DNA from 3 places in the Pseudarthrobacter sp. NIBRBAC000502770 genome. Region 1 is predicted to be linked to each of the others. Evidence: riboswitches for the same ligand, from Rfam matches in the RefSeq annotation. Region 1 holds a riboswitch; each other region holds the start of a gene.
What was found. A riboswitch is a leader RNA that binds a small molecule or an ion and turns the genes downstream of it on or off. The one in region 1 is predicted to bind S-adenosylmethionine.

Region 1 (9,462 bases):
TGTGAACGCGGGTGCAAGCACACGGCAAACGCGGTGAACTGCGGCCTCGACGACTGGGTGGCAGGCGGGCACGCAGGTCCCACCGGCCCGGCACGCCTGGCGTCGCTCCGGCGCCTGCTCGGCACGGATCCGCGCATGGAAGCACAGGAAACCAAGGAGCTCGGCAGCGTCAACTGACGCGTTCTCCCGGCAGAAGCGTCCGCAGACGGTAGTTTGTAACCATGATCCAACCCGCTTCGAGCTACAACGATGACCTGCGCCTGGCCCATGTCCTGGCCGACTCCGTGGATGACCAGACCATGAGCCGCTTCAAGGCCCTGGACCTCCACGTTGAGACCAAGCCGGACCTGACGCCCGTCACCGACGCCGACAAGGCAGCCGAGGAAGCCATCCGCGGCCAGCTCTCCCGCTCCCGTCCCCGCGATGCCGTCCTGGGCGAGGAGTTCGGCAGCACCGGGCACGGTTCACGGCGCTGGATCATCGATCCCATTGACGGGACCAAGAACTTTGTCAGGGGCGTCCCGGTCTGGGCCACCCTGATCGCCCTGGTGGACGAAGGCGAACCCGTGGTGGGCGTGGTCAGCGCCCCGGCCCTCGGCAAGCGCTGGTGGGCGGCAAAGGGCATGGGCGCCTACATGGGCAGGTCCTTGGCAGCTGCCACCCGGCTGCGCGTCTCCAACGTGTCCAGCCTCTCCGACGCCTCCCTCTCCTACTCCAGCCTGAGCGGCTGGAAGGAACGCGGCAACCTCGACGATTTCCTCGGGCTGACCGAGGACGTCTGGCGGACCCGGGCATACGGCGATTTCTGGTCGTACTGCATGGTGGCAGAGGGCTCCGTGGACATCGCCTGCGAACCGGAACTCAACCTCTACGACATGGCTGCGCTGGTGCCGATCGTGGTCGAGGCCGGGGGCCGGTTCACCTCCCTCGAGGGCGAGGACGGACCGTTCGGCGGGAACGCGCTGGCCACCAACTCGATCCTGCACTCCGAGGTCCTGCACCGTCTCAACCCTTACCTGGACGATCTGCTGTAACTGCCACGGTTTGCCCGCTTGGGCGAATATTGCGACGCCGGACACCTTCAGAAGGAGGTGTCCGGCGTCGTTTATTCGATATTGCGTAATAAAGCCCTTAACAATTGGCCCGGCTTCCAGCCTGGCCGCCCCATGTCCTACGCTTTTATGCAGGTCACGAGTGCCAGCGCAAAACCCCGGTTTGCTGGCCGGCAACCCTCCATTCGCGGCGGGGTGCCCCGGGTGACGACCAGGCCGGTCCGGAGTGGATGCGGCAAGCGCGGATTCCGTACGCCGGAGTCCTGTACACAAGTGAGGTCTCTGTGACAACTGCCACCGTCTCCCCCAAACCCGTCACCGAATCCGCCGTTGCTGCCGAACGCCGTGCCGCCGCCGGCCGCCCGCTCGCTGCAGTCACCGGGGCCGAAATCCAAGCACCATTGATAACCGGCGGCCACGTGCGGTACGCCAACCTTGATTACGGGGCATCGGCCCCTGCACTCTCCGTGGTGTCCGCCTACCTCAACGAGATCCTGCCCTACTACGCCAGCGTCCACCGCGGGGCCGGGTACGCCTCCCAGATCAGCACCTCCGTGTACGAGAACGCACGCAGCATTGTCCGGGACTTCGTGGGCGGCCGGCAGGACGATTCGGTCATCTTCACCCGGAACACCACCGATTCGCTGAACCTCCTGGCGGGCTGCCTGCCCCGGACGGACGGACGGACCGCCGGTGACGTCCTCTACCTGGACATCGAGCACCACGCCAACCTCCTGCCGTGGCAGGGCGTCCCGCACCGCAGCATCGTTGCCGCGGACACCATCGCCGGCACCCTTGAGGCCGTCCGCGCCGAACTCGAACAGGGCGGCGTCAGCCTCCTGGCCGTCACCGGCGCCTCCAACGTCACCGGCGAGATCCTCCCCATCCGGGCCCTGGCCGCGCTGGCCCACCAGCACGGCGCCCGGATCGTGGTGGACGCGGCCCAGCTCGCGCCGCACCGCCGGGTGGACATCAGCGCGGACGACGTCGACTACCTCGCCTTTTCCGGCCACAAGCTGTACGCGCCGTTCGGCGCAGGTGTCCTGGTAGGCCGGCCTGACTGGCTGGATTCCGGCGTCCCGCACCTCGCCGGCGGCGGGGCCGTCAAGGAAGCACGGCTCGACGGCGTCAGCTGGGCCACCGGCCCGGCCCGCCACGAAGGAGGCTCACCGAACGTCCTCGGCGCCGCCACCCTGGCACGCGCCACGCAGGTCATCGCCGAACTCGACCAGGACAGGTGGCATGCGCACGAGTCCGCGATCCGGTCCTTCCTGGTGGAGGGCCTCCAGGAAATCGACGGCGTCACCGTCCACCAGATCTTCAAGGACACCAATCCGGAAACGGACACCATCGGCGTGGTCAACTTCTCCGTCGAGGGCTACGACGCAGGGCTGGTGGCCGCCTACCTTTCCGCAGAGCACGGGGTGGGCCTGCGTGACGGACGTTTCTGCGCCCATCCCCTGCTGAAGCGCCTGGGCCTGCCGTCCGGCTCCCTCCGGGCGAGTTTCGGCGTGGGCTCGCGGCTGGAGGATGCTGAACGCCTCCTTGCCGGTATCCGGGCTTTGCGCAGCAACGGACTCGGGTGGGACTACGTGGTGGACGCGGGCCGCTGGGTGCCCGCCAACGACTTCCGCACCTACCCGCACTGGGCACCCAATACCCCCGGGACCGCCGGCGCGGCCCCCTGCCTCGACGACTAGCGGGGTAACGGCGGCTGCCTGCAGGCACCGGCCATGCGGTAAATTCGAAGGACATCCGCAGGCAGCACCGGAAGGAGGCCACGCGTGGTTCGGGGTGGCCCCAGGCTTGATCACGGCCGGCGCACGGAGCTCGGGCAGAGCTTCCAGGACGGCGGCCGCCACTACCAGCGCGTCCGCCCCGGCTATCCGGCGGAATCCGCACGGTGGCTGGTGCCTGCCGGGGCCCGTGAGGCCCTGGACGTCGGGGCGGGTACCGGTAAATTCACCGCCTTGCTGCTGGCCATGGGACTGGATGTCACCGCCGTCGACCCTTCTGCGGACATGCTCGCCCAGCTGAAGGCCCACTGCCCGGCCGCCACGGCTGCGGCGGGGACGGCCGAGGCGACAGCCCTTCCCGACGCGGCCTTCGACGTGGTCACCGTTGCCCAGGCGTGGCACTGGTGCGATCCCCTCGCTGCGAGCACCGAACTGGCCCGCGTCCTGCGCCCGCACGGAACCCTGGGCCTGGTCTGGAACCAGCTGGACACCTCTGTCCCCTGGGTGCACCGGCTCTCCCGGATCATGCACGCCGGCGACGTCTACCGGCCCGGCCACAAGCCCGTCGTCGGGCCCGAATTCCACGGGCTTAAGGGGCATGTGACGCACTGGCAGGACAGGGTGACCACCAGTGACCTGATGGAGCTCACCAAATCGCGCAGCTACTACCTGCGGGCCGGCGAGTCGACGCGGGCGAAGGTCCTTGCCAACCTGGACTGGTACCTGCACGAACACCTGGCCCATGCTCCGGGGCAGGAACTCGACCTCCCCTACCTGACGCTGGCCTGGCGCGCCGCCAAGGCCTGATCCGGGGCCGCCCCTGCCGGACCGGCCAAACCGGTAGGCTTGGACCTGTGAAGACCAGCGCGCCCTCCTCCTCGATCGAGGACTACGTCAAGGTCATCTATTCATTCACTGAATGGCAGGACAAGCCCATCACGTCCTCCCAGCTGGCACAGCGGCTGGGCGTGGCGAATTCCTCTGTGTCAGAGATGGTCCGCAAGCTGAAGGACCAGGGGCTGGTGGACCACAAGCCCTACAGCGCAGTCACCCTGACCGATTCCGGCCTGCGCCTGGCCCTGTCGATGGTCCGGCGCCACCGGCTCATCGAGACCTACCTCGTCCAGCGTCTTGGCTACAGCTGGGACGAGGTCCACGATGAAGCCGAACAGCTGGAGCACGCGGTCTCGGATACGTTCATCGAACGCGTCGCAGCCAAACTCGGAAACCCGGAACGGGACCCCCACGGCGATCCCATTCCCACCGCGGACGGCCAGGTGCTGATGCCCAGCGCCCATCTCCTCGCCGGGCTGGACCAGGGGCACAGCGGCAAAATCACCCGTATCAGCGATGACAATCCTGAGCTCCTGCGGTATCTCGCCGCGCAGGACATCGATCTCGACGCCGAGGTTGAGGTGCTGGGTCGGCGCCCGTTCGGTGGTGCACTGATGGTGCGCATCGCCGGCCCCGGCGGCACCCGCGACTTCGACCTTGCGGATGAGATCGCCTCGGCGTTGTGGGTCTCCACCGAAACGCCCCACCCCGGATGCATCCTGGGAAGCTGAATCACCGGCGCACCGCCGATTTGGCCGCCTCCCGTATCGTGGAACGTGATGATCAGCAGACGCGACGCAGCAATAACCCTGGATGTTCCCCTTGAGATGGCGCAGCGCCATGGCCTGCCGAAGTGGATGTCTGAGGCCGAGCTCCGCAGCATCCTGGACAATCCCCCGCCCTGGCTGGTGCAGTCACGGGCCAACCGCACCGGCAAACGGCCCGTCTGGGTGCACCTTGAGTGCGCCGTGTGCGGGTACGAGGAGGCTGCCCGGCCCAAGAAGTGGTGGCCGGACTTCACCTACGTGGTGTGCGGCCACCACGCGCCGTCCGAGGTTCCCGCCGTGCGTCCCGGGTGCGTGCGCAGCGAGTACGACGGCGTGGGGCCGCGTTTCGTAGGCATCGCTGACGTGGAAGCCCCCCAGGTCAGCCCCTAGCCTTTCGTATGTGCCTGCCCATGGTGCCGGCCCGCCGTCGGCCGTTATCCAGCTCCGTTGGCCGTCATTTCCTCCGGAACCGCCGTCAGGTGGCGTTCTGCGCCATCGCGCAGCACGGCAAGGTTGAGCGGCTGGCCGATGGCATCGGCGAACAGCAGGCGCTGCAGGCTTTCGGCGTTGCTGACCGGGCGGCCCCCGGCCGTGACGATGACGTCCCCTGCCGACAGGCCTGCCTTGTCTGCAGGCGACCCGGGCAGTACCTCTACGACGCGGAGCCCTTCACGCAGCCCGGTGCGGATCACGGCGCTGGATCCGAGCTGCATCGGGGTACTCACCAGGCCCAGGTACGCGCGGCGCACCCTTCCGTCTGACAACAGCGCGGAGATGATCCTGCGGGTGGTCGCGTTGATCGGAATTGCCAGTCCCAGGCCGGCTCCGGCCACTGCGGTGTTGATGCCCACGATCCTGGCGTGAGTATCCGCCAAGGCACCGCCGGAGTTGCCGGGGTTCAGTGCCGCATCGGTCTGGATGACGTCCTCGATGACCCGCCGGTTACCGCCCGACCAGACTGGAATGGCCCTGCCCAGCCCGCTGACCACCCCCGCGGTCACCGAACCGGCCAAGCCCAGCGGGTTGCCCACGGCCACAACCAGCTGCCCGACCCGGAGGGATTCCGCCGCGCCGAACACGGCGGGCCGGATTCGCGGCCGCGAACCGTGCACCACCGCAAGGTCGGACAAGGGGTCCGCGCCAACGAGTTCCAGCTCCATCCTGCTGCCGTCGCCGAAGACCGCGAAGCCGTGCCGGGTGCCGGCCACCACGTGGGAATTGGTGAGCAGGTAGCCGTCCTCGGTGAAGAGGACGGCCGAACCTGCGCCCACCCGGGCCCGGCCATTGCGGCGCTGCGCCGTCATCTCGATTGCTGCCACGTGGGGCGTCACGGCAGCTGCCACCCGCATCACTGTTTGCGAGTACGAGTCCAGGACATCGTCATTGTCCGCTGTTATTGGTACCTGCGCCTGGTCCATGGCGCACCTCCGGCTTTGAGTGCCGCTTCCGGCTGTTCCGTGCCCTCTGGGGCCCCTACGGGAATCAACGGTGAACGGCCTGGATCCAGTCCCGTCGCGGCTACGCCTTGGGTGAACGCCCCAGCAGTGCACACCCGCGCTCCAGGCCCTAGGATCGGTACCATGGCTGATTCCGCTGGTGGGTCTCGAACAGAAGTGCTGAATCCCGATGAATGCTGGCGGTACCTTCGGTCCTCATACATCGGCCGGCTGGCAGTCATCAATGGTGACGTTCCCGAGATTTTTCCGGTCAACTTTTCCGTTGCCGGGGAATCGCTGGTGTTCCGTACCGCGCCCGGCACCAAGCTGCGCGCCCTGCTCAGCGGCGCAGTCGCGGCACTCGAGGTGGATGGACTGAACCCTTACGCCACGGAAGTCTGGAGCGTGGTGGCTAAGGGCAAGCCGGAAGAATTCGATGGGACCCGGATGACGCTCCCCGACTCCGATGCCGACCGCGAGCCGTGGGAGCCCGGGATCAAGGACCACCTGGTAGCTTTGACCCCCACGGAGCTCACCGGACGGCGGTTCGCCGTCAGGTCCCGGACACGGTGGTGGCCGCCGGTGGACTTCTCCGCAGACTGGCTGTAGCGGTGGCCGGATTCACGCCGTGATGATCACTTTGAGGGCCTTGGTTTCGGCAGCCCGGGAAAAGGTGTCGTAGGCGTCAAGGAACTGATCGAAACCAAAATGGTGCGTGGCGAATTTCTCCGCCCTGATCTTTCCCTGGGCCACCAGCTTGAGCAGCATGGGCGTCGTGTTGGTATTCACCAGCCCCATGCTGATGCTGATGTTTTGGATCCACAGGTTTTCCAGGTGCAGCTCCACGGGTTTTCCATGCACCCCGACGTTCGCCACCGAACCACCGGGCCGTACGATGTCGGTGCACATGCCAAATGTTGCCGGCACGCCAACAGCTTCAATGGCCACATCGACTCCCTGTCCCCCTGTCAGGGCCAGGACCTGTTCCTTCCAGTCACGGCTGCCTGACAGGACCGTGTCCGTGGCGCCAAACTCCTTTGCCTTCTCCAGGCGGTTGGCGTCCAGGTCGATGGCCACCACCGTAGCGGCGCCGTACAGCCCTGCTGTGGTGATCGCCGCCAGTCCCACCGGCCCGGCACCGACCACGGCCACGGTGTCGCCGGGCTTTACCCGGCCGTACTGGACGCCGATTTCGAATCCCGTGGGGAGGATATCGGAGAGCATGACGGCCTGTTCGTCGCTGACGCCGGCAGGCAGCAGGTGCAGGGAATTTTCGGCATAGGGCACCCGGACGTACTCCGCCTGGGTACCGTCAATGAGGTGCCCGAAGATCCATCCCGTGCCTTCCTGGCCCTCGCCGCCCAGGCAGTGCGAGTAGAGTCCGGCCTTGCAGTTGGCACAGTGGCCGCAGGACTTGATGCACGAGATGATGACACGGTCGTTCACGTTTAGCCCCGTCACGGAAGGCCCGGTTTCCACGATGGTTCCCACCCCCTCGTGGCCCAGGATCCGGCCTTTTTCGACGGCGGGCACGTCACCTTTGAGGATGTGCAGGTCGGTACCGCAGATGGTGGTGGTATCGATTTTGACAATGACGTCGCCGGGTTGCTGGATCCGGGGGTCCGGAACATCCGTCCATGACTTGTTGCCGGGTCCGCCGTAGACGAGGGCTTTCATGCGTTTCTCTTTACTGTGGGGGACGGCTTTTCGAGGGTTTGCCGGCCGGAGCGCTCGGATTGCTGAGGGATGGGTTGGGAGCCGGCGGCAGCTGCTGCCAGTGGATTCACGGCCTTCAGTTTGGCCAGATGCAGGCTTCCAAGCACCAGGAAGAGCCCGAGAGCCCAAGTGCGGGAAGGAAGGCGGCCAGGCTTGGTTCTGCACCGAAGAGGGGTTTGACCAGTTCACCCACCGCCAGGGAGAAGATGAGGGTGAAGCCGAGGACGTACAGGGCCGGGAGAAGCAGCAGACCCGTACGGTGGTTCCGGTACGTGAGGAAGGCAAGGATCAGGAATCCGGGCATGATGAAACAAAGGTCCAGGATGAAGATCGAGTAGAGGGAATCGATTTGTTCGCCGCTCCGCATGAGGGGCAGGAGCATGCCAATCCACAGGGGGTAGAAGATGAGCGGCTGAAGGATGGCGCCGGCTGCTGAAGCAATCCTGGGTGCACGAGAAAGGGAGACGGATGGCGCGTCGCGGGCCACGGTGGCCCCGGCGGTGACCAAGGCCCAGAATGACAGGGCGAAGACTGCCATGTAGAGCAGGTACAGGCCGTTGTAGGTCCGCTCAATGACATAAATCCCGTAGGCGTAGAAGAGGTAGCCAAGGAGTCCCAGGGCCACGATCTGGAATTTGGCCCTCTGGGGCCTTGCCGCATACGACAGGTACAGCAATCCGAGCCCGGCCGCCACTGACAGCAGGTCCTGGGAGTAGGCGCCGGGGACCAGGTCGGGGGCCACCACGCGGTTGTAGATTCCAGGGCGCCAGACCCCGGTTGCCGCAGCAGCCAGCGCCAGCAGTCCGGCGACGGCCCACAGCACGCGGTTGAGGAACAAGTGCGTCAGCATGGCCACCTCCCGCAGGAAGATCAGGGTTTCCCGGGTGTTCCCACAGCGTCCCATTAGGCCGCCCCGGGCCCCAAGGGCCATTGGTCCTGCCCTTGACGCCGGGCCTTTGTGCCCTTTCCCGATGCCGAAGAGTTGCCTACGCTGTGCCCTATGACTGACAAATCAAACGTACCCGTGCCGGAAATCCTCGACCCTGAAGAGTGCTGGGACCTCCTGGGCCAAACCGGGGTGGGACGGCTCGCCGTCATCGCCGATGGCCACCCCGACGTGTTTCCCGTCAACTTCAAGGTTGATGGTGACACGCTGGTTTTCCGCACCGGGTCAGGAACCAAGCAGCAGGCCATCCAGTCGGATGCCACGGTGGCCCTGGAAGCAGACGCCGTCAGTTCGCAATTCGGGCTTGCGTGGAGCGTCGTCGTTAAGGGCAAGGCTGCCGAGACAACACCCACCGGACCCGACCTGGATGACATCCGGCGCGCCTTGTTCCCCTGGCAGGGCGTGGGCCAGGAGTACTTCATCCGGATTACACCGGAGTCGGTGACGGGCAGGCGCTTCACGATGAACGCCCCGCTGCTGTGGCAGGCCCCGCTGGACGAGGCAACCCGCGCCGGTCTCGAGTAGGCGGCCCGGACCGGCAGGTGCGCAGGTTCCAGGCAGGAGATTCAGTGCGTGCATGGTGGGTAGGCGAGCCCGGTCCCATGTCCACCCGCCCGCTGGTCCAGGGGATCCGTGCAGTTCCCAGGCCTGCGGCCGACGAGATACTGGTGGACGTGACCGTCTGCGGTGTGTGCCGGACCGACCTCCATCTCGCCGAAGGTGACCTCTCCCCGCGGCGCCCCCACGTGGTGCCGGGGCATGAAGCTGTCGGAGTCGTGGTCGAAACCGGAGCGGATTGTTCCCGTTTCGCGGCAGGCGACAGGGTTGGCGTGGCTTGGCTGGGTGGCGTTTGTGGCAGCTGTGCTTACTGCCGCCGCGGCGACGAGAATCTGTGCAGGTCACCGGTGTTCACGGGCTGGGACAGGGATGGGGGCTATGCCGAGCAACTGGTTGTCGCGGAGGATTTCGCCTACC
Region 2 (9,462 bases), 1.3 Mb from region 1:
GGAGTTCACCTCGGCCCTGGGCGGGACGGAACTGCGGATGGCTGCCGCGGAGGCGGTGGCACCATGAGGCAGGAACTCACCTTGAGCGGCAACCATGCACTCCTGGCCCGCGCCAACCCGCTCAGCAAGTTCGCGGCGGTCCTGCTCATCACGGCGGTCCTGGCCTTGTCCATCGACTGGGTGTCCGCCTCAGTGGCCCTCGCCTTCGAACTGATGCTGTTCCCCCTTGCCGGGCTCACCGTGTCCCTGCTGTGGCAGCGCGGATGGCCGCTGATCCTCGCCGCAGCCATCGGAGGCTGGAGTACCGCCATCCTGGCGCCGGACAGCGGCAGGATCCTGCTCGACGTCGGCATCTGGAGCATGAGCGAAGGTTCCCTCCAGTTGGGCATCGGCTTCCTCCTGCGCGGCTTTGCGATCGCCCTGCCCGCGGTGCTCCTGATGAGCTGCACCGACCCCACGGACCTGGCGGATGCACTGGCGCAAAAGGCCCGCCTGCCGCACCGGTTCGTCCTGGGCACCCTCGCCGCGATGCGCCTGGTGGGGCTCATGGCAGAGGAGTGGCAGACCATCGGGATGGCGCGCCGTGCCCGGGGCGTGGGCGCCCGCGGCAGCCTCGTCCAGCGGGTGAAGGCGACGCTGGGCCAGAGCTTCGGACTGCTGGTCCAGGCCATCAGGCGGGCGTCGAGGCTCGCCGTGACCATGGAAGCGCGTGGGTTCGGCGGGGGCCGGCGGACGTGGGCCAGGGAATCCACCTTCAGCCCGCTGGACTCCTGGGTGGTTGCCGGCGGTGTGCTGGTGGCCGGACTGGCCCTGGTGGCGGCCGTCTCTGCCGGCACGTGGAACATGGTCTGGCTGGGCAGCTGACTCCCGCTGGAAGCTCTGTACGCGTTCCTATCGCATCGGGTGGGTAGCCTGGGGGTGGTGGCCTTCACCTGCTCCTCGAAAGGGGAGGGATAACTCATTTATGATATATTCGCGGTATGACCCAGAGAACCGCTGAACACGTTGCCGCCATGCTGAGGGACGCCCGGGGCGAGAAAGGGTGGACCCAGGGCCAGCTGGCCGCCGAACTCGGCACCAGCCAAAGTGCCGTGGCGCGGATGGAACAGGGCAAGCAGAACCTGAGCCTGAAAATGATCCAGCGGCTGGAAAACATCTTTGACCGCAGCATCGTGAACGTGGCCAAGCCGCGGATGACGCACCTGCGGGTGGAGGGCGGCCGCACCCTGTCCGGCGCCGTTGACGTCAACAGCAGCAAGAACGCCGGCGTGGCACTGCTGTGCGCCAGCCTGATCAACCGCGGCACCACCGTGCTGCGCCGCCTGGCCCGGATCGAGGAAGTCAACCGCATCGTCGAGGTGCTGACCAGCATCGGCGTCGAGTGCACGTGGCTCAATGACACGGACCTCCGCCTGCGCCGCCCCGCCGTCCTGGACCTGGACGCCATGGACGTGGACGCGGCACGCCGCACCCGCAGCGTCATCATGCTGCTGGGCCCCCTGCTGGATGAGTCCCGGGAGTACCGGCTGCCCTACGCCGGCGGCTGCGACCTGGGCACCCGGACCGTGGAGCCCCACATGCAGGCACTGCGCGAGTTCGACCTGTCAGTGGAGGCCACGGCCGGGTTCTACACCGTGCAGGCCCCGCCCGCGGATAGCCGGGACCGCTCCTTCGTCCTCACCGAACGGGGGGACACCGTTACCGAGAATGCGATCATGGCGGCGGCCCACCGGCCCGGAACAACCGTGATCCGCAACGCCAGCCCCAACTACATGGTGCAGGACCTCTGCTTTTACCTGCAGATGCTCGGGGTGGCCATCGAGGGCGTGGGAACCACCACCCTGCGGATCACCGGCAGGCCCGTGATCGACGCCGAGATCGAGTATTTCCCGTCCGAGGACCCCATCGAGGCCATGAGCCTGATTACGGCCGGCATCGTCACCAACTCCGAGGTCACGGTCCGCCGGGTCCCCATCGAGTTCATGGAAATCGAACTGGCCACGCTGGGCCAGATGGGCCAGAAGCTCGAAATATCCGGCGAATACATGGCCCGCAACGGCCGCACCCGGCTGGTGGACGTCACCACCAAGCCCTCCGAGCTGCGTGCCCCCGAGGACAAGATCCACCCCATGCCGTTCCCCGGGCTGAACATCGACAACCTGCCCTTCTTCGCCGTCATTGCAGCGAACGCCCATGGCCAGACCATGATCCACGACTGGGTTTACGAGAACCGGGCCATCTACCTGACGGAGCTGAACCGGCTCGGCGCACAGGTGCAGCTGCTGGACCCGCACCGGATCTACGTCAACGGCCCCACGAAGTGGCGCGCCGCCGAGGTGGGCTGCCCGCCGGCGCTCCGCCCGGCCGCCTGCCTGCTGCTGGCCATGCTGGCCGCGCGGGGCGTGTCCGAGCTGCGGAACATCTATGTGATCGAGCGGGGCTACGAGGACCTGGCGGAGCGGCTGAACACCATCGGCGCCAAGGTGGAGTACTTCCAGGACTAGGCATTCATCCTTCGTCATGAAGGGAGGCGCCCCTGTGAATGCCCGGCGGGCGCGGCAGAATATTCGTATGCGTACATTCGGCGTCGAGGAAGAACTCCTGATTGTTGATCCGGAGTCCGGGGAGCCGCTTGCCCTGGCCGATGCCCTCCTCGCTGGCCGGCGCGTGGCAGCCGATGATGCGCCGGTGGAGCTGGAAAGCCGCCATGCCGGCAACCAGGCGGATTACGACGACGAGATGGGCTTGAGTGCCGAGCTCAAGCTTGAGCAGATCGAGACACAGACCCGGCCGTGCACCGACTACGGAAGCCTGCTGGAACAGATCCGGGCCGGCCGGGCGCTGGCGGACCAGGCTGCCCAAAAGCACGGGGCCCGGGTTGCGGCGCTCGCCACCTCTCCCGTGGCCTCGCCCAGCCACACCACGCCGGACCCGCGCTATGCCAGGATGCTGGAACGCTTTGGCCTCACCGCCCAGGAGCAGCTGACCTGCGGTTTCCACGTCCACACCTTCATTGAATCGCCGGAGGAAGGCGTGGCGGTCCTGGACCGGATCCGCGACAAGCTGGCGGTGCTCACGGCACTGAGCGCCAACTCGCCATTTTGGAATGGCGTCCCCACCGGTTTCGAAAGCTACCGGACCCAGGCCTGGAACCGCTGGCCCACTGCGGGCCCGGCAGGTATTTACGGGACGTATCCCGCGTACCGCCGCGTGGTGACCCGGCTGCTGGACAGCGGCGTCATGCTCGATGAGGGCATGCTGTATTTCGACGCCCGTCTCTCCCGGAACCATCCGACGGTGGAAGTGCGGGTGGCGGACGTGTGCCTCCGTGCCGGGGACGCAGCCCTCATCGCGGTGCTGGTACGGGCATTGGTGGAATCCGCGGGCCGGGAATGGCGCGAGGACGTGGATCCCGCGCCTGTACCCACAGTCCTGCTGCGGATGGCGTCCTGGCAGGCCAGCAGCGCCGGGCTGAGCGGCGAACTCCTGGACTTCGGCAACTTCAGGCCCGCACCGGCCGCGGACGTGGTCCGTTCCCTGGTGGACTACCTTGCCCCCGTCCTGGCCGAACAGGGGGAGCTGGCCCTGGCCAGGCAGGGGGTGGAGGACATCATTTCCCGCGGAACCGGGGCCGCTGAACAGCGCCGTGCCCGCGACAAGGCCCTGGCGGGGCAGCCGCCTGAGGACATGGGGTTCGGTGCCGTGGTGCGGCAGGCCGTCCACCTGACGATGCGCGACACGCTGGACCTGTCAGACATGGCGGACACGCCCGAGCTGCTGCGCGTGCGGCAGGCCTGACCTGCCGCTTGGGTTGCCGGTCCGCGGCATGCATATTCCTTTTCGACGCGCACACTCCTTTGCGCACGCCGCATTCCGTGCGCGCCAGGGAATCTGCGCGTCGAAAACGGGGAGGCGCGTCGAAAAGGCTAGATCTGCTTCAGCGCCTGCTCGAGGTCGCGGAGGAGGTCATCCGGGTCCTCGAGCCCCACCGAGAGCCGCACCACGCCGTCGCTGAGCCCAATGGCGGCCCGCCCCTCCGGGCCCATGGCGCGGTGGGTGGTGGTGGCCGGGTGCGTGATCAGGGACTTGGCATCACCGAGGTTGTTGGAAATATCGATGATCCGCAGCCCGTCCAGGAGGGCGAATGCCGCTTCCTTGCCGGAGCGCCCGCCGGTCGGGGCCAGTTCGAAGGTCAGGACCGTTCCGCCGGCACTCATCTGCTTGGCGGCCAGCCCGTACTGCGGGTGCGACTTCAGGAGCGGATACTTCACCCAGCCTACCGCCGGCTGTTCCTCGAGCCATTCAGCCAGCCGCAGCGCGGTGGCGGACGAGTGGTTGACGCGCAGGCCCATGGTTTCCAGGCCCTTGGTCAGGACCCAGGCGTTGAAGGCGGACAGTGCGGGGCCGGTATGGCGCATCAGCTGCTTGACGGGTCCGTCGATGAATTCCTTGGTGCCCAGGATGGCACCGCCCATCACCCTGCCCTGCCCATCGATGTGCTTGGTACCCGAGTAGACGATGACGTCGGCGCCGAGGTCCCCGCAGCGCTGCAGCAGGGGAGTGGCAAAGACGTTGTCAGCCACCACGGTGGCGCCGGCCGCATGCGCCAGCTCACTGACGGCGGCGATGTCGACGATTTCCTGCATGGGGTTGGACGGGGACTCGAAGAAGACGGCGGTGGTGGGCTTGGACAGGGCTTCGCGCCACTGGTCCAGGTCCGGACCGTCCACGAAGACCGTTTCCACACCCCAGCGCGGGAGGATCTCGTTCAGGATCACAAAGCACGAACCGAACAGCGAACGGGCAGCCACCACGCGGTCGCCGGCAGCCAGCAGGGCACCCAGCGCGGTGAACACGGCAGACATGCCCGACGCCGTCGCAAAGCAGGCTTCGGTGCCTTCCAGCAGCCTGAGCCGTTCCTGGAAGGTGGCAACGGACGGGTTGCCGTAGCGGGAGTAGACAAAGCGCTCGTCCTCGCCGGTGAACGCGCGTTCAGCTGCCGCAGCGGATTCGTAGACGAAGCCGGAGTTCAGGAAGATGGCCTCGGACGTTTCCTGGAAGTTGGAGCGGTCCAGGCCGCCGCGGACTGCCTGCGTATCGGGGTTCCAGCCGGGGGCGTCTGGGTTGAAGGTCACTTAGTTCTTTCCGAGGTTGGTGGGGAGGCCGCGGTTCTTCCAGCCGTTGACGGTGCGTTCGCCGTAGCGGTCCGGCTCGCCTTCGAAGCCCTCCAGCACGTTGTAGGCGGTAAAACCGGCCTGGGTGGCGGCAGTTGCAGCCGCGATGGACCGCTGGCCGGAGCGGCAGAGGAAGAGCAGTTCCGCCTGGGGATCCTCCGGCGCCTGCGCCTGGAGGTCCTTGACGAAGTCGGGATTGGGGATGCCGCCGGGGAAGGTCCACTGGATGAACAGGGGATCGTTGTCCGTGGCCTTGGTGTCCGGGATGCCGATGTGGGCCCATTCGCCCTCGGTGCGGACGTCCACCAGGATGGCGCCCTGCTCCAGCTTGGCCCATGCTTCCTGGGGCGTCAGGTCTCCGGCGTAGCTCATGCGTGGCCCTCGCCGTCGAAATCGCCTTCAAGGCCGGCGTCGAGCTGGTCCACCGCTGTGGCGACGGCGGCATCGGCTGAGGCGATGGCGGCCGGAAGGACGATTGCCTGCGCCACGATGACGCTGGTGCCGTTGAAAGTAGCTGCCGGGCTGCCGTGCAGCACGTAGCCGTCGGCGAGTGCGGCGGAGATCCGCTCGCAGAATTCACGGGTGTCCGCGCCGGTTATCAGGCGGTAGGACAGTCTTTCGTCAAGGGCGGGTGCGTCGGACACGACGGATCTCCTTCTCTCACGCTTGCAGCTCGAATCGGTCGATATGCCGAGTATTCACCTGAGGCACCCCGCCGCGAAAGGGAGGGTTGCCGACCGGCAAGTCAGGGCTTGGCGCCGGTACTCATTACTCCCCAAAAACGTAACACCTGCCGCGCCAAGCCGCATCGCCGACGTCGTCATGTTCCGTCATTGAGCTGCCCGCCATGCGGCACGTAGCCTGCTGCGGACCGATAAGGTTCATACCGGGGGCGCCGCCCCGTATCCAGAGCAATGAGTACCGGGGGTCCTTGTCAGCATGCGGGCACACGTATCGCACCACCGCGCCGCCATCCGGCGTAACCGTCCGCGTTCCGCCGCGTCCTTCCTGGCCGCGGTTCTCATCGCCCTCCTGGCAGTGGTGGCCCCGGCAGCCCCGGCGCAGGCGGCCGGCCCCGCGCCGGACAGGGGCAAACCCTGGCTGGGGGCGGTCCTCGAATGGGGTGAGGATACCGCCGCGGGCTTCAGCGACCGGCTGGGCGCAACCCCGGCGCTCTACGGCCATGACATCACCATGCCGTACCGCGAATCCGAGCGGAATGACATCGGGGGCTTCCTGCAGCAGACCGCAGCGAAGGGCGCCCACGCCATGCTCACGGTCAAGCCGTCCGTGCCGCTGGACCAGCTCGGCGCCGCGGAGGCGGAAGCGTTCGCAGCGCAGGTGCGCGACCTGACCGCGGGATTCAAGGGCCAACTGCTGGTCCGCTTTGCCCCCGACATGAACGCCAGCTGGGTGGCCTGGGGCCAGCAGCCGGCTGCGTACCGGCAGGCTTTCCAAGCGGTGTCGGCAGCCTTCAGGAAGGACGACGGCGGCCGGGCCACCATGGTGTGGGCGCCCTACCTGGGGAAGGACTACCCCTTCGACCGGAACAGGAATGCGCCACAGCCGGGAAGCGACGGGTTTTCCCTCCTGGATACAAATGGGGACGGAACCTGGAACGGGAGCGACAGCGCCTATGCCCCGTATTACCCGGGCGACGACGCGGTGGACTGGGTGGGGTTGGCCGCCTACCATGACGACACTGCCGGCGCGGCCGCCGTCAACTCCCTGCCGCACGCCGGCGAACTCGAAGACATGCTGACGGCCTCCGGCAACGAAAACTTCTACGGTACCTACGCCGAAGGACACAAAAAGCCCTTCCTGCTCCAGACCTCGGCCTTCTACAGCCCTGCATCCGGCGGGGCGCCCGAGGCGGACATCAAAACGCGCTGGTGGGACCAGGTGGTGGCAACTGCCACCTCTCCGCATTTCGCCGGAACGGCCGCCGTGGTGTGGGACGAACGGACCAGCACGCGGGACACCGGCGTAGCAAGCATCAGCTGGCTGCTCACGGGAAGCCCGGACATCGCCAAAACTGCCCTGGACCGGTTGAAGGCATCGCCCATGGTCACCGGGCCTGTCACGGATGTGGCGTCCGCAGGCACGTATGTCCGCGCCAACACACTTGCGGGCGCCGCCCCGTGGACCGTTGCTGCCGCCATGGTCATCCTCCTGGTGGCCCTGTGGCAGGTTCCGCGCCGGATCAACGCTGCCACGGCCTGGAGTTACCAGGATCCTTCTGCCAGGGATTCGCGGGTGGACCTGCTGCGCGGAATGGCCATTGTCTTCGTGGTGGTCAACCACCTGGGCATGGCCTCGCTGTTCCAGCTGCTCACCCAGGAGGCGGTGGGCTTCGTATCAGGCGCTGAGTTGTTTGTCCTGTTCTCCGGCCTGGTGGTGGGCATGGTGTACGGCCCCAAAGCGAAGGAGGATTTCGGCCGGGTGGTGGACCTGACGTCCCGCCGTGCCGGGAAGCTCTATGTCACTGCCCTGGCCGTGCTGGTCGGCGTCTTCCTGCTGTCGCTGCTCCCGTTCTTCCACACCGAGGCCCTGACCACGTTCGTGGACCAGGGAACCGGCGGCGCCGGGCACAGCGGCGCGGGCCGGACCTACGACCTGTACGCGGGCATGTCGTCGCTGTTCCAGTTCCCCGTGCCGCCGCAGGTGCTTCCGGCCATCGTGCTGCTGCAGTTCGGGCCCTGGCAGTTCAACGTCATGGGCCTTTACGTGGTGCTCCTGCTGGCCAGCCCCCTGATCCTGGCGGCACTCAACCGCGGCAAGGCCATCTGGGTGTTGCTGGCGTCCCTGGCCGTGTATGCGGTCGGGGCCGTAACCAGGGTCAGGCTCCTGCCATCGCAGTTCGAGGATTCGTTCCCCCTGTTGGTATGGCAGGTACTCTTTGTCGTCGGCCTGGTTGTCGGCTACCACCGCCGCAGCATAGTCGCCTGGCTGTCGGCGCACACCTGGGTGGTGGCAGCCTGCACCGCAGCGGCGTTCGCGCTGGCCTTCCTGTCCTGGGGCAACCCGTACCTGGCCAACAACTATGACGTCCGGCTGGCGCTCATGCCGGACGCCGCCTACCGGGCCATGTATGACGCGCTGTTCGGCCGGACCTACGTGGCGCCCGGCCGCCTGCTCAACGTCCTGGTCTTGGTGGTGGCCGCCTACGCCTTCCTTAGCGCCTACTGGAAACCAGTGCAGCGGGCCCTGGGTTGGTTCCTGATCCCGCTGGGCCGCGCCACGCTCTACGTATTCATCATGCACGTGGTGCTGATCGCCGTCGTGGCCAACATCCCGGCGCTGCAGCAGCAGAGCATCTTCCTCAACACCGTCGCCTACGCCGTGGTGCTGGGCCTTCTGTGGGTGATGGTCCGAGCCAGGTTCCTCTTCCGGATTATTCCCACCTAGGCGGCAGCGGGGACGTCCCGGGGCATGAAAAATGCTGTGGCACATATGTCAAGTGCCACAGCATCTGATGGTGGGGCGCCGGTTACCCGGCGCCCCATCTGACAGCCCGTTGGGGCTTAGACCAGCCGTGGGTAACTGGTCATGATGTAGTCCGCGGCGGCGGGCCCCTTCATGCGCAGTCCGTTCCGGCGGGCGGAGACCCGGTGTTTCATGGCAGCCCAGAAGCTGGACTCGGTGCCGGCCGGCTGCTCGTTGACGAAGCACCAGCTGGTGTACAGCCCAAAGAGGCGGTCACGGTCGAGGCTTGATTCGGAGGCCTGGTCGGCGTAGGTGGCTTCGTGGAGGAAAAGATCAAACTGCGAATTGGCCATGACGGCGTCCCTTCGCTCGGTGCGCGGTGCCGCCGTTCGGCTACAGCAGCAAAACCCTCGATGCCCTGCACGGGGGCGGTGGGTCTGTAGGTTCGATCCCATCAGGAGAACTTGGGAATATCAGCGTTCTTGAGGCATGTCTACGCTGTAGACTTTACTCGTAGACTACAACTGAGGCAACCGTATTGAATAAATCAGCCGGCTGCCCCCAGTAAGGATCAAATAATGACTTCAGCCAATACTTCGGGAACGGCGGGCACCAAGCCGAGGCTGAGCAGGGACCTGGTACTGGCCAAAGCGCTGGAGCTGGTGGACGCCGAGGGCCTGGACGCGCTGACCATGCGCCGCCTTGGGCAGGAGCTTGGCCGGGACCCGATGAGCCTTTACCGCTATGCCCAGAACCGTGCAGCTTTGTTGGATGGAGTTACGGAGTTGGTGCTCAACCAGCTCCGCATCCATCCGGAGGACCCCGACTGGAAGGCCCAGCTGCGCGGGATTGCCCATGGCCT
Region 3 (9,462 bases), 2.2 Mb from region 1:
CCGGAGATCTTCTTCGGCGGAAACTCGACGGCGGCCCAGGCCACCGCGGGCCGCGTGGCGGACTGGTACTTCTCCAACGGCAAAGACCTCGAGGGTTTCAAGGACAACATCGCCGGAGTGGTGGCCGCTGCCGGCGAAACCGGCCGCGGCGCCGGAGGCCCGCTGGCCGCTCCCCGATTCGGCCTCAACGGGTTCGTCATCGCCCGCGACTCCGAAAAGGAAGCCCGGGACACCCTGCGCGAGATCGTGGAAAAAGCGCACAAACCCGCCGTCCAGGGCTTCCGCGACGCCGTGCAGGAAGCCGGCGCCTCCACCAAGGACGGCAAGGGCATGTGGGCTGACTCCACCTTCGAGGACCTGGTCCAGTACAACGACGGGTTCAAGACCCAGCTCATCGGCACCCCCGAGCAGATTGCCGGGCGCATCGTGGAGTACAAGAAGATCGGCGTGAACCTGTTCCTCACGGGCTACCTGCACTTCCAGGAGGAGGTGGCGGCGTTCGGACGCGACATCCTCCCGATCGTGCGCGAACTGGAGGCCGACCTGGCGCGGAAGAACGGCACCGAATTGGACCTGTCCGGAACCCCGGTTGCCGCCGAAGCGGTGGCTGTCTGATGGCTGAACGCGCCTTCGGTTTCCGCACCCGCGCCCTGCACGCCGGGGGCACCCCCGACGCCGAGCACGGCGCCCGCGCCGTACCCATCTACCAGACCACGTCCTTCGTCTTCAAGGACACCAACGACGCCGCCAACCTGTTCGCCCTCCAGAAGTACGGCAACATCTACTCCCGCATCGGCAACCCCACGGTCGCGGCGTTCGAGGAGCGCATCGCATCCCTCGAAGGCGGCATCGGCGCAGTGGCCACGTCCTCGGGCATGGCCGCTGAGTTCATCACGTTCGCCGCCCTCACCCAGGCCGGCGACCACATCGTGGCAGCCTCCCAGCTGTATGGCGGCACCGTGACCCAGCTCGATGTCACCCTTCGCCGGTTCGGCGTCGACACCACCTTCGTCACCGGGACCGACCCTGCAGACTACGCCGCGGCGGTCCGGGACAACACCAAGGCCATCTTCGTGGAGGTGGTGGCCAACCCGTCGTCGGAGGTCCAGGACCTGGCGGGGCTGGCCAAGGTGGCACGCGACGCCGGCATCCCCCTGGTGGTCGACGCCACCTTGAGCACGCCGTACCTGGTGCGGCCCATCGAGCACGGCGCCGACATCGTGATCCATTCCGCCACGAAGTTCCTGGGCGGCCACGGCACCACCCTGGGCGGCGTGGTGGTGGAAAGCGGCCGCTTCAACTGGGGCAACGGCAAGTTCCCCACCATGACCGAGCCCGTGGCTTCCTACGGCAACGTCTCCTGGTGGGGCAACTTCGGCGAGTACGGCTTCCTCACCAAGCTGCGCAGCGAGCAGCTGCGCGACATCGGCCCGGCGCTGTCGCCGCAGTCCGCGTTCCAGCTGCTCCAAGGCGTTGAGACACTGCCGCAGCGGCTCGACGAGCACCTGAAGAACGCCCGGGCCGTGGCCGAGTGGCTGGCAAACGATGACCGGGTGGCCTATGTCAACTACTCCGGCCTGCCCTCCCACCCGCACTTCGAGCGGGCCAAGAAGTACCTGCCGCTGGGCCCCGGATCAGTCTTCTCCTTCGGGGTGAAGGGTGGGCGCGCCGCGGGGCAGAAGTTCATCGAATCCCTGCAGCTGGCTTCCCACCTGGCCAACGTGGGTGACTCCCGCACCCTGGTGATCCACCCCGGCTCCACCACCCACCAGCAGCTCAGTGCGGCACAGCTGGAATCCGCGGGCGTGCCGGAGGACCTGGTCCGCATCTCGGTGGGCCTTGAGGACATCGAGGACATCCTGTGGGACCTGGACCAGGCACTCGCCGAAGCCTCCAACGCCGCGGCCCGGGACGCCATTGTGGTCGAAGAACCCGCAGACGCCTGCACGATCGGAGCAAACGCATGAGCACCGCCGAACGCACCTGGTCCGGCCCGTCAGCACCGGAGCGGCTGGCGTTGCTCCGGCAGGCGAAATCCATCGCCATTGTCGGGGCTTCCGACAAACCGTCGCGGGCCAGCTACTTCGTGGCCACGTACCTGCTCTCCTCCACCCGCTACAAGGTGTACTTCGTGAACCCGGTGGTGAAGGAGATCCTGGGCCAGCCCACGTTTGCATCCCTGGCGGACCTGCCGGAAAGCCCGGACATCGTTGACGTGTTCCGCAAGCACGACGACCTTCCCGGCGTCCTTGACGAGGCAGTGGCCGCCGGCGCCAAAACACTCTGGCTGCAGCTGGGCTCCTGGCATGAAGGCGTCGCGGCAGGCGCGGAAGCCGCAGGGCTCAACGTGGTGATGGACCGCTGCGTGAAGATCGAGCACGCGCGCTTCCACGGCGGCCTCCACCTGGCCGGTTTCGATACCGGCGTGATTTCCTCCAAACGCCAGGTCATCGCCTGACCGCCGCTGAAGAAAACAACAGCGGGTCCGTTTAACGGGCCCGCTGTTGCCGTCTTTCGGCTATTTCGCCGGAGACGTGGGCCGGGGGCCGTTTCCCTGCCCCGTGCCCTGGGAACCTGCCTGGCCCTGGACCACTCCGGCAGTGGGTTTCGCTGGCCCGCCGGCCGCACCCGCCGCTGCGGGCGCATTATCCGGCGCGGGTGTGCCCGCCTTCCCCTGGTTCGCGGCGGCCGGTCCTGCCGGCTCTTCCGCCGCAGTTCCTTGGTTCTCCGTGCCGCGGCCAGCTCCGTCGCCCTGCGTGGCCGGCCCTGCCCCCGCAGGCAGACACATCCTGCCGGCTGCTTCGTGATTGACGGGACCGGCGCAGAGCGGCGTGCCAGTGTGCGCATGCCCTGTGTGCCGGGAAGTTCCGGCCTGGTCCGGCAGGAGGCGGGAGGCGAGGTTGGCCGCGTCGGTGGCCCCGCCCGCTGCGGCCTCCGGGCCGGCGGCGGCAAGTTCCCCATCGGAAGCCACCCTGGGAGCACGGTAGCCGTAGCCGGCGGCCGACGGCTCGCTCACCGAACTGTTCCAAGGCGACAAATCCGCCAGCAGCTGCTCCACGGGGCTGTTCCCGGGAGGTGCTGAGCTGGCGGCTACCCCGCCAACTCCCAGCCCCATGCCGGCCACCAGCACCAGCCCCAGCGTGGTGGGGCGGTGCCTGCGACGGCGGCGGCGCGCCAGCTCATCGGCGGGCGGTCCATCGTCCTGGTCAGCTTCGCGTTCTCCAGGCTGCCTGCCTGCGGCATCGAGTGCGCCGGCAGGTACGGGGGCCTCCCCCCGGGCCGGCCCGCCAGCCGTGAGCAGTGCAGCGAGCTCCCCGGTGGGCTCGGGCGTGGGAAGGGACGCGAGGGCACCCAGCGAATGGAGGGCGCCGCGAAGGTCCGCGTCCTGTTCGAAGCCGACATCCAGCAGCATGTCATCGACGAGGGCGGCAAGGTTATCCGGGGCAGGCGTCATGGCGCGAGGTACTCCTTCACTGCGGCAAGTTCCCGGAGTTTCAGCAATGCGCGCCGCTGAAGCTGCTTGACCGAACCAGCGCTCTTTTCCATGGTCTCCGCCGTCTGTTCCACCGTGAGGCCACCCACCAGGCGCAGCGACAGGACGTCCCGCTGGTCCCGGGGCAGCCCGTCCAACATCCTGAGGACTTCCCGGGGTGCGATGCGCTGCAGTGCTTCCTTCTCCGCCGACATGTCCTCGCGCCGGTCCAGCTCGGGCTCGAAGGGCAGCTTGGCCGGAGTACGGCTCTGGCGGCGGTGGTCATCCACCATCCGGGCGTGGGCAACAGAGAAGATGAAGGTCCGCAGCCCGGACTCCCCTCCGCGCACGGTACCGAGCCGTGGCAACACGGACAGGAACACTTCCTGCATGGCGGCCTCCGGATCCTCGACTCCCCGGGCCGTGAGATAGCCCAGAACCTGTGATGCATACGCCTTATAGACCAGGCTGAAGGCAGCGGTCCCGGACTCTGGCCGGTCCGGAGCCTCGTCTGTCTGTGCATCGGTCACTGACGTGGTGCTTTCCGTCAAGAAGGGCGGTGGCAAGGCAAGCGTTCAGTACATCCGGAACGCTGCGCCTAGTCTACCCTCCAGTAACCGCGCAGCCAGAAGCGCCTCGGCCCGCGGCCAGCGACGGGCGCAGCCTGGCAGCCACCCTTGCGGAAAGACAAAAGAGCCGGTCTGGAACGTGATGGGGGACAGGTTCCAGACCGGCGCTTCATAGAGGTAATCGCTCCGGCCGCCCGGAGGGTTACGCCTTCTTCAAAAAAAGTTGGAAATCATTTTCAGCGGGTAGCTGTCCTGGTCCACCGGGGCACAATGGCGTGCCGGCGGGGTGCCCCTGCCGGCACGAAGGCGTGCGCCAGGGCGGGCGTGCGCTCCTCGCTGCATACAGGTACGACGGCGGCGGGCAGCTCCACCGGGATGGCGGCCGCAGCTGCAGCGGGTACAGGCGCGGAACGGGAGACGGCCCCCGCGGGACAGAGATCGGTGACCAGGCCGGTTCCGGCACATTCGCGAACCGCGGCTATCCCGGCCACCACGGCGGCTTTGTCCTCGAACGGGCCCGAGACGGCGATCACGGCCCCGTCCGGAGCCAGGAGCCGGAACCTGAAGAACGAATCAGCGTCGATGAATGCTTCAAATTTTCCGGCCATGACGATCCTTCCTTGGGCACCAGGTGGTACAGACGAGTCTGGCGGCGGCACCGGAAGCCTCACAAGACCGTGCGCGTTAAGCCTGTGTAAATTCGCTTTCCGGCTGCCAAAAACAAGCGGCAGGCCACCTGCGAAGGTGGCCTGCCGCCGTCGTAGTCCCCACCCGCTCCCCAGCCCCGCAAACGCGGCCAGGGAACCCCGCGGGCGTGGGCCCACAAAATCTAGTCCTTGATGAGGTCGTTCACCACGATGGTCTGGTCCCGGTCCGGGCCAACGCCGATGGCGGAGAACCGGGTTCCGGAAAGCTTTTCCAGGGCCAGCACGTAGTTGCGCGCGTTCTCCGGAAGGTCTGCCAGCGTCCGGGCTCCGGTGATGTCCTCGGTCCAGCCGTCGAAGTACTCGAAGATGGGCTTCGCGTGGTGGAACTCGGTCTGCGTCATGGGCATTTCGTCGTGCCGGACACCGTCCACGTCGTAGGCGACACATACCGGAATCTGCTCGATGCCGGTGAGCACGTCCAGCTTGGTGACGAAGTAGTCAGTGAAGCCGTTTACGCGGGAGGCGTGCCGCGCCAGGACCGCATCGTACCAGCCACAGCGGCGCGGGCGTCCGGTGTTGACGCCAAATTCGCCGCCGGTCTTCTGCAGGTACATGCCCATCTCATCGAAGAGTTCCGTGGGGAATGGGCCGGCACCAACGCGGGTGGTGTAGGCCTTGATGATGCCGATGGAGCGGGAGATCCGGGTAGGGCCGATGCCGGAGCCCACGGAGGCGCCGCCGGCGGTGGGGTTGGAGGAGGTCACGAACGGGTAGGTGCCGTGGTCCACGTCCAGGAAGGTTGCCTGGCCGCCCTCCATCAGGACTACCTTGCCCTCATCCAGCGCGGAGTTCAGGACCAGGGTGCTGTCGATGACCAGCGGGCGGAGCCGCTCGGCGAAGGACAGGAAGTACTCCACGATCTCGTCCACCACCACACCGCGGCGGTTGTAGACCTTGACCAGGAGTTCGTTCTTCTGCCGCAGCGAGCCTTCCACCTTCTGGCGGAGGATCGATTCGTCAAAGACATCCTGGACGCGGATGCCCAGCCGGGCAACCTTGTCCATGTAGGCAGGGCCGATGCCGCGGCCGGTGGTGCCAATGGCCCGGCTGCCCAGGAAGCGTTCGGTTACCTTGTCCAGCACCTGGTGGTACGGCGCCACCAGGTGGGCGTTGGCGGAGACCCGCAGCTTTGAGGTGTCGGCGCCACGCGCCTGGAGTCCGTCGATTTCCTGGAAGAGGGCCTCCAGGTTCACCACGCAGCCGTTGCCGATGATGGGAACGGCGTTGGGGCTGAGAATGCCGGCCGGCAGAAGCTTGAGTTCGTACTTTTCACCGCCTACGACGACGGTGTGCCCGGCGTTGTTGCCGCCGTTGGGCTTGACGACGTAGTCAACACGGCCGCCCAGCAGGTCGGTGGCCTTGCCTTTTCCTTCGTCGCCCCACTGGGCTCCTACGATCACAATTGCTGGCATGGGATCCTCCCCCATTCGTTCGGGCTGCCCGGGCCCGGCCACCAGGTGGCAGGCCGATGCAGCGCCGTTCATGAGAATGCCCCGAACAGACCGGCCTTCGCACAGCCGCAGCACGGCGCAGCGAAGCAAGAGTTCCGGGGCTCTTACCACCCAAGTTTAGCCGATAGGGCACTTCGTCCACTGTTGTGGCCCGCCGCGGCCGTTTCTGCCAAAAGGCCGCGGCGGGCGGTGCCGCCTATTCGTCCTCAGCCTCCCCGGCGGGGCGGGACGTCTGTTCGGCGAGTGTGTTCCAGAAGGAGGTGTCGGCGTCGGCAATGGACCCGTCCGCGATGGCTGCGGCCGTGGAGGTCAGCGTGGTGACAGTCTGCTTGATCAGGTAGCCGTTGCTGCGCTGCCCGAGAGCATAGCCGTCCAGGTAGTGGTCCGACATGCCGCGCATCTCGAAGAGCAGGGTGGCGATGCCGTACTCCACGGAGATGCCGTTTCGGCTGATGGTTTCGGCGCTGCCGCCCTGGTACTTGCCCAGGTGTCCCCAGCCGGTGGAGTCGACGTTGTTGAAGACCACGGCGCCAAGCTGCTTTGATTTTTCGACGACGGCGGGGTCGGCGTTGGGGGTGGTGGGGTACAGGATGGAGCCGGATACCAGCTTGCCGTCACGCTCGGCCCGGGTGCCCTGGTGGTGCAGGTCGATCATGTAGTCGATCCGGTACTTGCGCATGACGTTGTTGTGCAGCGCCTGGGTCTCCGGCTGGACCTTGGCCACATGGTCGCGGTTCAGGTCCACGCCCTCGGCGTTGTAGCGGGTGAGGTTGCGGTCCCCCTTGGCAAGGTAGTTTTCCAGGGAGAAGTTCACGTCCCCCATGGCCCCGTCCGCATTGAGCATGGGCACCACCAGAATGTTCACGCCTTTGAGGATGTCAGCGGATTTACCGGCCCCCAGGTGCTTGATGAACTCCATGGCGCCCTCGGTGGTGAGCTGCTCGTTGCCGTGCTGCTGGGTCAGGTACAGAATGGTGGGCTTGGCGGGGTCCGAAATGTACTTGACCAGGTGGATGTCGCGCCCCTTGACCGTTTGCCCGATGACCTCCAGCTCCATTGCCGGCTGGCGGGCGTCCTGGTCCTTCAGGAACGAGACCATCTGTTCGTACGTGGCGAGCTTGGAGGTGGTGATCTGGCCGTTGCCGTCGTAATTGGGGCCTTCGCCCACAGCGTGTGCCAGCGGGGCGGGACCCGCGACGACGGCCAGCGCCAGGGCTCCGGAGGCGGCGAGGGTCCTGAAATTTGCCAGGGATTTCTTCACAGTGCGTTACCTCTTTCGAGTGCATCGGGGCGCCACCGGCCAGCTCCGTTGCGGCGGTGGCATGTGACCTCAGCCAACCAAGCTTAACGAAACCTGTCAACAAGCTGGACAAAGTCTGTAAGTATGCTGCTGCCCGCCGGGCAAGGGCAGGGAAGCAGCCGGGCAGCGGGCCGCGACATAAAGCGGCACGGACTTGCCCCAAGGTGGGTCTCTCGATTTAGTGAGAGTGAACCATCCGGAGCGGCCGAGAGACCTGGCTCGATGACGCCGCAGCAACCACGGTCCAGCAGGATTCCTGCCGGACCGAAGGTGCTACTGCCAGGACCGATGGAAAGGAAGATTCCAGCATGCCCCTGAACACCGACCACATCCGCGTCACCCACGCCGGATCGTTGCCCCGCACCCCGGAACTCATCGCGGCCAATGCCGCCAAGGAAACCGACGGCGTCACCCCTGAATTCCTGGACCTCCTGGAAACCTCCGTGGTGGACGTGGTCCGGCGCCAGAAGGACCTCGGGATCGACATTCCCAACGACGGCGAATACGGGCACACGATGGCCAACTCCGTGGACTATGGCGCCTGGTGGAACTACTCCTTCGCACGGCTGGGCGGCCTGGAGCCAACCAATGTGGACCGCTGGGCCGATGCCCAGGTGCACCGCTCCTCCCCCGGCAACATTGTCCTGACCTCCTTCCCCGACAGGCGCGACCGGCAGGCGTTCAACGAGGCCTACAACGACCCGTCCTCGGGCATCCTGTCCCACCGCAAGAGCGTGACCCAGCCCAAGATCGCCGGACCCCTGACCTACACGGGCCAGGACCTGGTGGCATCGGACATCAAGAACCTGAAGACCGGCCTCGCCGCCGCCGGGTTGTCGGACGGCTTCGTGGCATCCCTCTCTCCCGGCTCGTGCGCCCGCGTGGCCAACGAGTACTACAAGTCCGATGAGGAACTTGTCTACGCCTGTGCCGATGCCATGCGGGAGGAATACAAGGCCATCGTCGACGCCGGCCTCACCGTGCAGCTCGACGATCCGTCCCTGGCCGAGAGCTGGGACCAGATCAATCCCGAGCCCAGCCTGGAGGACTACCTGAAGTTCATCCAGCTGCGCGTCGAGGCCACCAACTGGGCCCTCCGGGACCTGCCCCAGGAACAGATCCGGCTGCATGTCTGCTGGGGTTCCTGGCACGGCCCGCACACCACGGACATCCCTTTCGCCGACATCATCGGCTCGGTGCTGCAGGTCAACGCGGGCGCATACTCCTTCGAGGCAGCCAACGTCCGCCACGAACACGAATGGCGTGTATGGGAGGACACCAAGCTCCCCGAGGGCAAGGTCATCATCCCGGGCGTCGTGTCGCATGCCACCAACGTGGTGGAACACCCCGACCTGGTGGCTGACCGCATTGTCCGCTTTGCCGACGTCGTGGGCCGCGAAAATGTCATTGCCTCCACCGACTGCGGCCTGGGCGGCAGGGTGCACCCACAGATCGCCTTCGCCAAGCTGGAGGCCCTCGGCGAGGGTGCTCGCCGCGCCACCAACCGCCTCTGGTAGTCCGTCGTACCGCTGCGCCGGCTGTGCCTTCCATCACCGGAAGGGGCGGCCGGCGTTTCGTTTCCCCGGGCTTGGTAAACTGGCAGAGGCCGACCAGGAATCGGCCCACCCCAACTAACCGCCGTTGATGATCCGCGCCGCCGCGCGCCCATTTTCACCGGTGGAAGCAATATCAATCCCCGCAGGAGAACCAGCACTTCATGACAGCCCTGGCCCCAGAAACATTCCACGAACAGCTCATGAGCCGCCGCTACGAACCCAGCGTTGCCGCCGTCAATGGACTGTGTGATTCCCTGCAGGAGGCCAAGCCCGGAACCGTGGTGCCCTATGTGGACCCGATGCACGACGTTGAGGAATGCCGCATCATCAGCCTGTTCTCCAACATCGGCGAGGCGGACCCGTCCGGGTTCATCACTGCCGGGGACCAGGACGCCGCGACCCGAATG

Region 2: another riboswitch for S-adenosylmethionine. It lies ahead of NIBR502770_RS16435 (DUF1737 domain-containing protein); the one in region 1 lies ahead of NIBR502770_RS10295 (aminotransferase class V-fold PLP-dependent enzyme).
Region 3: another riboswitch for S-adenosylmethionine. It lies ahead of NIBR502770_RS20710 (cobalamin-independent methionine synthase II family protein); the one in region 1 lies ahead of NIBR502770_RS10295 (aminotransferase class V-fold PLP-dependent enzyme).

Annotation. Positions count from the first base shown of each region.
Region 1 covers NZ_CP041198.1:2,150,199-2,159,660, forward strand. The annotation lists gene rsgA (ribosome small subunit-dependent GTPase A) at 1-177, shown strand, start outside; gene hisN (histidinol-phosphatase) at 222-1,034, shown strand; SAM riboswitch class IV at 1,187-1,300, shown strand; gene NIBR502770_RS10295 (aminotransferase class V-fold PLP-dependent enzyme) at 1,337-2,752, shown strand; gene NIBR502770_RS10300 (class I SAM-dependent methyltransferase) at 2,837-3,595, shown strand; gene NIBR502770_RS10305 (metal-dependent transcriptional regulator) at 3,643-4,353, shown strand; gene NIBR502770_RS10310 (hypothetical protein) at 4,402-4,779, shown strand; gene NIBR502770_RS10315 (S1C family serine protease) at 4,824-5,807, opposite strand; gene NIBR502770_RS10320 (pyridoxamine 5'-phosphate oxidase family protein) at 5,970-6,434, shown strand; gene NIBR502770_RS10325 (zinc-dependent alcohol dehydrogenase family protein) at 6,447-7,502, opposite strand; gene NIBR502770_RS10330 (hypothetical protein) at 7,618-8,445, opposite strand; gene NIBR502770_RS10335 (pyridoxamine 5'-phosphate oxidase family protein) at 8,542-9,012, shown strand; gene NIBR502770_RS10340 (zinc-dependent alcohol dehydrogenase family protein) at 9,057-9,462, shown strand, end outside.
Region 2 covers NZ_CP041198.1:3,430,736-3,440,197, reverse strand. The annotation lists gene NIBR502770_RS16465 (ABC transporter ATP-binding protein) at 1-67, shown strand, start outside; gene NIBR502770_RS16460 (energy-coupling factor transporter transmembrane protein EcfT) at 64-864, shown strand; gene NIBR502770_RS16455 (UDP-N-acetylglucosamine 1-carboxyvinyltransferase) at 981-2,504, shown strand; gene NIBR502770_RS16450 (glutamate--cysteine ligase) at 2,572-3,798, shown strand; gene NIBR502770_RS16445 (O-succinylhomoserine sulfhydrylase) at 3,927-5,135, opposite strand; gene NIBR502770_RS16440 (rhodanese-like domain-containing protein) at 5,136-5,546, opposite strand; gene NIBR502770_RS16435 (DUF1737 domain-containing protein) at 5,543-5,818, opposite strand; SAM riboswitch class IV at 5,832-5,947, opposite strand; gene opgC (OpgC domain-containing protein) at 6,114-8,582, shown strand; gene NIBR502770_RS16425 (hypothetical protein) at 8,699-8,953, opposite strand; gene NIBR502770_RS16420 (TetR/AcrR family transcriptional regulator C-terminal domain-containing protein) at 9,179-9,462, shown strand, end outside.
Region 3 covers NZ_CP041198.1:4,342,813-4,352,274, reverse strand. The annotation lists gene sfnG (dimethylsulfone monooxygenase SfnG) at 1-615, shown strand, start outside; gene NIBR502770_RS20745 (O-acetylhomoserine aminocarboxypropyltransferase/cysteine synthase family protein) at 615-1,967, shown strand; gene NIBR502770_RS20740 (CoA-binding protein) at 1,964-2,458, shown strand; gene NIBR502770_RS20735 (hypothetical protein) at 2,519-3,454, opposite strand; gene NIBR502770_RS20730 (RNA polymerase sigma factor) at 3,451-4,002, opposite strand; gene NIBR502770_RS20725 (DUF1508 domain-containing protein) at 4,278-4,649, opposite strand; gene NIBR502770_RS20720 (adenylosuccinate synthase) at 4,871-6,160, opposite strand; gene NIBR502770_RS20715 (M14 family zinc carboxypeptidase) at 6,396-7,460, opposite strand; SAM riboswitch class I at 7,689-7,794, shown strand; gene NIBR502770_RS20710 (cobalamin-independent methionine synthase II family protein) at 7,808-9,016, shown strand; gene NIBR502770_RS20705 (uracil-DNA glycosylase) at 9,217-9,462, shown strand, end outside.